One region of the Arthrobacter sp. AG1021 genome, then DNA from elsewhere that is predicted to be linked to it. Evidence: riboswitches for the same ligand, from Rfam matches in the RefSeq annotation. Region 1 holds a riboswitch; the other holds the start of a gene.
The links. A riboswitch is a leader RNA that binds a small molecule or an ion and turns the genes downstream of it on or off. The one in region 1 is predicted to bind S-adenosylmethionine.
Positions count from the first base shown of each region.

Region 1 (3,388 bases):
CCACCAGCGCCGCCCATTCAGGCTGCGAGTAGAGCGAAATGGTCTTGATCGGCGAGCCGTTGGAGCGGGCCAGCAGTGCGGCGGAGCCAGCGGTGGAACCGACCTGCACAGCGTCGGCGCGCAGCGCTTCATTTGCCTTGTTCGATCCGGCGGATTGGATCCACTCGACGGTGACACCCTGTTCCTTGGCTGCCGCATCCAGCCAACCCTTTTCCTTGAGCACCAGGCTCAGCGGGTTGTAGGTGGCGTAGTCGATGGACAGGGTTTTGCCGTCGCCGGCTGCCGAGGCGTTCTCTCCGGCACAGCCGGAGAGGGCCACGGCACCGACGGTCAGGGCGGTGATGGACAGTGCGGTACGACGGGTGACACGGTTTGCGAGCATGGAAATTCCTTGATTTGTGCGTGCGAGTGCAGCGGCTGCGTGGATGCAGCCGTAGAAGAAAGTCGAGATGCCGGTGGCGAAGCCGGTATTAGTGGTTTGCGGTGTCGACGCCCAGCAGTCCCAGCAGGTGGGCGCGGTTGGTGACGAACAGTGCGTCGCTGTGGCTGCGCGGGTGCGCCGCGGACAGCCGGAGGTCCTCGATGACCGTCGCTGATTGCTGGCCATTGGCACGCCCCAGGACGATCACCCGATCTGCCAGGGTCAGCGCCTCGTCGACGTCGTGGGTCACCACCAGGACGGTGGTCGGGAACGACGCATGGATGGACAGGAGCAGGTCCTGCATTTTCAGGCGGGTCAGTGCATCCAGTGCGCCGAATGGTTCATCGAGCAGCAGCACGCCGGGGCGGCGGGCCAGTGCTCGGGCGAGCGATACGCGCTGTGCCATGCCGCCGGAAATTTCGCGTGGCCGCAGATCGGCCGCGTGGGTCAACCCGGTCAGCTCCAGCAGCTGGTTGATGAGTTCAATGCCGGCCGGCTTGCTGGTCCCCGGAGCCAGTCCGAGTGCGATGTTCTCGCGCACCGAACGCCATGGCAGCAGCCGTGGCTCCTGGAAGGCCACCGCGCACAGCTCGTTGATGTCGTTGACTTCCCGGGTGCCGGTGAAGACTGCGCCGCCCGTGGGGTGGTCCAAGCCGGACACCGAGCGAAGCAGCGTCGACTTGCCGCAGCCGCTGGCTCCGAGGATCGCCACAACCTGTCCTGCTTCGATGTGGAGGTTGACGTCTGCGAGGACGGTGCGCTGCTCCTTCTTGGTGGTGAAGGTGCGCGAGACATTGTGGAAGTCCACGGACAGCGCGCTGGATGCGCTGGTTGCAACCTCGGTCTGAGGCAGGGCAAAGGCAGTAGCCATGATCATCTCCATCGGTCCTGGCGGTAGCACCGGCCGTGAATTCCGGGAATTCAACGGTGGTTGCTGCGGCGTCGTAGAGCCAGATCTCTCGGCCGCTCGGGATGGTTACGCATCCATTACACGCATTCGAACGATTCCATTGCAAATCCTGCGTAACATGAAAAATATTCGATGTAAGCGCGTAATCTGTGGGATATTTCGTTATTTATTTCATTGAGCGTTGGTTTGATCGATCTTTGCCCCTCCTCCTTGGGTCATCTTCGGCGGTTCGCGGCAATCGGCACTCGCGAGTCCCTGCAACCCGTGCGTTTTCAGCGACGAAATATGACTTCGGGGCTTGGAGCCGCCCGATTGTTACGGCTACAAATGATTACGACCCATCCAGAGCGGCTGAGAGATCTGGCTCCACGACGCCGCAGCAACCACCCATGACAGGGACGGTGCTACCGCCAGGATCGATGGAAAGAATCGAGGACTTTTTATGTCTTTTGGCGCACCCCAAAACGATTTTGAGGTGGACTTTAACACGCTGAGCACCCCGGGCGCCGGCAATGCGCTGGAGCTTGACGAGTTCACCGAAGACCGTCCGACCCGCCAGCTGCTCAAGGTGACTCCGGGGCCGGGGGCCGACGAAGACTACGAGCGCCTTGCAGCGATTTTCCGTCCGGTGTTCGCCCAGATCGCCGCCGGCGCCAAGGAGCGCGACCGCAACCGCATCCTGCCCTTCGAGCAGGTGGGCCTGCTGAACCGCGACCGCTTCGGGGCGCTGCGCCTGCCGGTCGCCGACGGCGGCCACGGGGCCCGGCTCAGCGACGTCTTCCGCCTGCTCATCGAGCTTTCCGAGGCCGATTCCCATATCGGCCAGCTCTGGCGCGCGCACATTGCCTTTGTCGAGGACGCGCTGCGCCTGCAGGACGAGCAGCTGAAGGCTAAGTGGTTCGCCCGCATCGCGGCCGGGCAGATCGTTGGCAACGCCTACACCGAAAGCGGCGGCAACGCGCTGGGCACGCTGAACACCAAGGCCAGCCAGGTCGACGGCCGCTGGGTGGTCAACGGCGAGAAGTACTACTGCACCGGCACCATCTTCGCGGACTGGACCACCGTCGCGGTGGCCCATCCGGAGCGCCCGGGACGCCAGATCGCCGTGGTCTCTACCCAGCACAGCGGCGTGAAGATCCTGGACGACTGGGACGGCTTCGGCCAGGGGCTGACCGGCACCGGAACCACCGAGTTCCACCAGGTGCCGGTGGACAGCTTCATGCCGGAGGATCCCAACGACCCCGAGGCCTCGATCTTCCAGCTGGTGCTCATGGCGGTGCAGGCAGGCATCGGCCGCGCGGCGCTGAACGACATGCGCAGCTCGGTGCAGGCGCGCACCCGCAGCTTCACCACCGGCACCGGCGTCCCGGTGCACCGCGAACCGCAGGTGCTGCAGCTGGTGGGGGAGGTCTCCGCGGAGGTCTTCGCCGCGGACTCGGTGGTCATCGGCGCGGTGCTGGAGGTCGAAGCCGCGCTGCAGGACGCGCAGCTGAACGCGGAGGAGCGCTTCGCGGTCTGCGAGCTGGCCGCCAACCGGGCGCAGACCATCGTGCAGCCGCTAGTCATCAGCGCCACCAGCAAGCTCTTCGACGGACTGGGCGCCTCGTCCACCCGCAGCAGCTGCAACATGGACCGGCACTGGCGCAACGCACGCACCATCGCCACCCACAACCCAGCGATCTACAAGGCGCGCATCGTGGGGGACTACGAGATCAACGGGGTCCAACCCCAGCGCCTCTCGGTCACCGGCGACCTCGCCGCACCCACCGGGCACCACGCCAGCTAGCGGCCGCCGCGCCGCGCACCCACCAGACTTCCACTTCTCAACCACGAACAAGGGGCACATCCATGAGCGAGAACCAGCCACACAACGCGAAGCGGGAAATCCTCTTCAACGCCTTCGACATGAACTGCGTCGCCCACCAGTCCCCGGGCCTGTGGCGCCACCCGAAGGACAAGGCCGCCGACTACAAGACCATCGGCTACTGGACCCACCTGGCCAAGGTGCTGGAAAAGGGCAAGTTCGACGGCCTGTTCATCGCCGACGTGCTGGGCAC
Region 1 is NZ_RBLB01000010.1:254,801-258,188, reverse strand. It holds gene DFO58_RS14765 (aliphatic sulfonate ABC transporter substrate-binding protein) at 1-382, opposite strand, end outside; gene DFO58_RS14760 (ABC transporter ATP-binding protein) at 471-1,292, opposite strand; SAM riboswitch class I at 1,298-1,400, opposite strand; SAM riboswitch class I at 1,667-1,757, shown strand; gene DFO58_RS14755 (acyl-CoA dehydrogenase family protein) at 1,807-3,117, shown strand; gene DFO58_RS14750 (LLM class flavin-dependent oxidoreductase) at 3,180-3,388, shown strand, end outside.

Region 2 (3,388 bases), on a different contig from region 1:
CCAAGTGGTGAACGGTACGTTGACGGTGGAATCGCCGATTTCGACCTCGAGCTTCCCGTCGGTGCGCAAATCCCACTGGTCAGAGGCCCGGCCGGTGATGCGAACCAGCATTCGCGTGGCCCCGGGCTGGGTAGCAACCTCGAATTCCACCGCACCGGTCGCGTCGGAACTTTGCGATTCCGGGTCCGGGAAGACCGCGAAGTCCTCGAAGAACAACAGGTAGTCCTCGGTAAGGCGCACCTTATAGGTATCGGGCAGCGGTTCGTCGGAACTGACAAGTATTTCCAGCTCGACCTCATTGCCTGCCCGCGCCACCAACGGGTGGCGCACGTGGACTTGCACACCATCCTCGGACCGGTCGGTGCTGGACTCCACATCGAACGCTCCAAGCGCCGCGGCCGCTACGATGGCTGCGACGATGAGGATGCTGATCCGGCTCACGATGCGTCGCGTGCGGTGAGCAGTCTCGTCAATGACATCGTCCAACGTTGAATCAGAGACCTTGGCGTTGTGAATATTAGTCATCAAAACTCCTTGTGCCCATATTTGCCGAGATTAGCCGCGGCCGGTGCCGCTCTCCACGGAAGACCGATGTTCACAGCAGTTATCCAGTACGCCGCAACCGTCCGTTGTTTCTGGCAGTCTGCGCAGGTCCATTGAACTTCGCCCCCTCGGGTGGAAAGGTTGCCGGAGAAAGGAGAAACGCATGCCTGCACAGGACGTAATTGCCCAAGACCAGCTCAACGAATACCTCCAGGGGATGCCGCAGTGGCGGGAGATCCCCGGAGCCATTGCCGCGGTCTTCGAGACCAAGACCTCCGCGGCCGCGATCGAGCTTTTCAGCGATATCGCAAGCGCCGCAGAGATGGACAACCACCACCCCGACGTGGACTGGCGCTACAACCGCGTGTTCGTGACAACCACCTCCCATGACGCCGGCGGCCAGGTCACCACCCGCGACATTGCGCTGGCCAGCAAGATCTCCGAGCGGGCCGCGGCCCTCGGGGCCAAACCCCGCGTCGACCTGATCCGCGCAGTGGAGATTGCCATCGACACCGACAAGCCCCAGGAAATCGCGGAGCAATGGGCCGCCGGGCTTGGGTACAAGTCGTTGGACGACGGCAGCATCGCCGATCCCCACGGTCGCGGCCCGGCGATCTGGTTCCAGAAAACCGACACTCCCAATACGAACCGGCTGCACCTGGACGTGTGGGTTCCGTATTCGGAAAGCGGTCCGGTGCTCACGAAGCTGGAAGAAGTTGGCGCCCACTCCGACGCCGATGCCGCGCCGTCCTTCACCGTCATCACCGACGCCCAGGGCAATCGCTTCTGCATCTGCACCGAGGCCGACCGCTAGCACCGAGCGAACTGCAGTCAAAGGTGGACTTGTCCACCAGAATCGATGGCTGATCCGGTGTCCGTACCTGCGAAGGCATGGGCACCGGATCTGCTGTATCCTGCGCTGCGCCCATACTGTCGGTAGCTGCGGGTTAGGCTGGATTCCAAGTTCAAGAGCTGCGACGCAAAGTACCTGGCTGGTCGCACGGCAACCCTCCTCATCGAGCGGGGTGCCCCAGGGGAAGAACCGACCCGGACAAAAATCCCGGGTAAGTCGGTGGGCCAGTCCGGCACAATAGGTGCCCGGCCGGCTCCCTGAGCAGGAGCGAACAAAGATGCAAAACCAAGAATTCTCGATTGACCATCCAGAAGGCACCCTGCAGGAACGGCTGTGGAACAGCGTGGTCATGGACTACCCATTTTTCGGAGGACGTCCGGTCGAGCAGTCGGCTTACCGGCAGGCAACCCGCAGCGGGGAATTCGCCAGCGGCAAGCTCAGCGAGACGCCGGAACACCTGCAGAACTACATCCTCCGCTGGATCGCCGCAGGCTTCACACCTGAACTGTATTGGGCCGTCAGTTCGGGAATCAGGGAAGCAGCAGCGCACGCACGTCGGCGTTGCAAGAGTCCGGAGGACCTGCTTCGCCTCGAAGATCGGATGAGACGGCTGGGCATCTTGGCGCCTAACCCGAGGGCAGGGCAACTCTACAAGGAACTGCAACGCGATGAGCGGGGTGGGGCGGTTCTGGTTGACCGCTGCTACCCGGCGCATGTTGTGCAGCTGGAACCGGAGGAATGGGCGGAGTTTCCGCAACGGTTGCTCTTCGGCCGGCCATCTGCCGCGCTTCAGCAGTTTATTTACGGTGACCCGCTCCATCAAGGGATCACCAACTGAATCGCCCCACGGCAGGAACGCCTTCAGGCGGCAACGATGCGGTGCGCTGGCGCAGCAGGGGGATATTCCTCCCCGGCAAGGAGGAAGGCGCAGCCTACAACCCCCCTGCTGCCGCCGACCTGTTCAGCTTCCGGATCTTGTTCAAATCCGCTGGGCGCTTCGTAGCTTCCCGCCATCCCGGGGAACCATCCGAAGGATGCGTCTTCGCTGAATTCTTCCGCCTCGTCAAGATCCGGGTCGCTGGTTCCCCCGAGGAAGTTTCGCGTGAGAGTGGCCGCATCGCCCATAAGCTCCGGGGCGGCTTCGAGCAGATGGGCGTCACCCGGAGCCTGGCCCGCGACTGCGGCGTTGAGGATGGATCGGCGAACCAATTCCCTGGTGAACGAGGCAGTCGTTCCATCGACCAGGTGCGCAAGCTGTTGCACGGTGTCGGAGCTGGGCTTCAGCTTGGCTGCATATAGTTCGAGCAGGGCAATACGTCCTTCGAGATCCGGGCGTGGAATCTCCACTGCAAGATCGATGCGCCCGGGGCGCTGCACCAAGGCGCGCTCCAGGGAATCCACGCGGTTCGTGGTCAGCAGGAAGGTGACGTCCGCGTCCGGTTCCAGGCCGTCCATGGTGTCGAGGACTTCGAAAAGCAGCGGCTGGGGGCCGTGGCTGAAGCTGCGGTCTTCGGCGATCAGGTCACAATCTTCCAGCACGACGATCGATGGCTGCAGCGCCCGCGCCATCGCGGCGGCTTGGTAGATGTAGGCCAACGAATCGCCGTTGAGCAGGATAACAGTGTGGTCTTCAGCCGCCGAGGCCAGATACCTGACGGTGTGGGTTTTCCCGGTGCCCGGCGAGCCGTAGAGCAGGACACCGCGTTTGAGATGCGCATCGAGCGCAGTTAGAACATCGCGGTGGGTTCCGACGCCGAGGACTTGTTCCTCAATGCGTTCACGCAGGCCGTCGGGCAGCACGAGCTGTTCGCGCGGGAAGGGTTCGCGCCGGTGGAAGGCGACTCCGGCGTTCGATTCCTGGTACTCGTTGCCCTTGAACTAGATGACCTGGCCCTTGAAGATGCTCGAGGTGCGCAACCCGTTGCGAAATTCCTTGAGGAATGCGTCGGTCACCTGTTCGTCGGGGGACAGGATCTCCAATGCAGCTTCGGG
Region 2 is NZ_RBLB01000009.1:373,574-376,961, reverse strand. It holds gene DFO58_RS12910 (hypothetical protein) at 1-525, opposite strand, end outside; gene DFO58_RS12905 (4a-hydroxytetrahydrobiopterin dehydratase) at 707-1,357, shown strand; SAM riboswitch class IV at 1,507-1,620, shown strand; gene DFO58_RS12900 (hypothetical protein) at 1,674-2,234, shown strand; gene DFO58_RS12895 (ATP-binding protein) at 2,258-3,196, opposite strand; gene DFO58_RS18540 (hypothetical protein) at 3,275-3,388, opposite strand, start outside.
Region 2: it holds a riboswitch for S-adenosylmethionine, as region 1 does, so the genes downstream of both, DFO58_RS12900 (hypothetical protein) here and DFO58_RS14760 (ABC transporter ATP-binding protein) in region 1, are expected to answer to the same signal.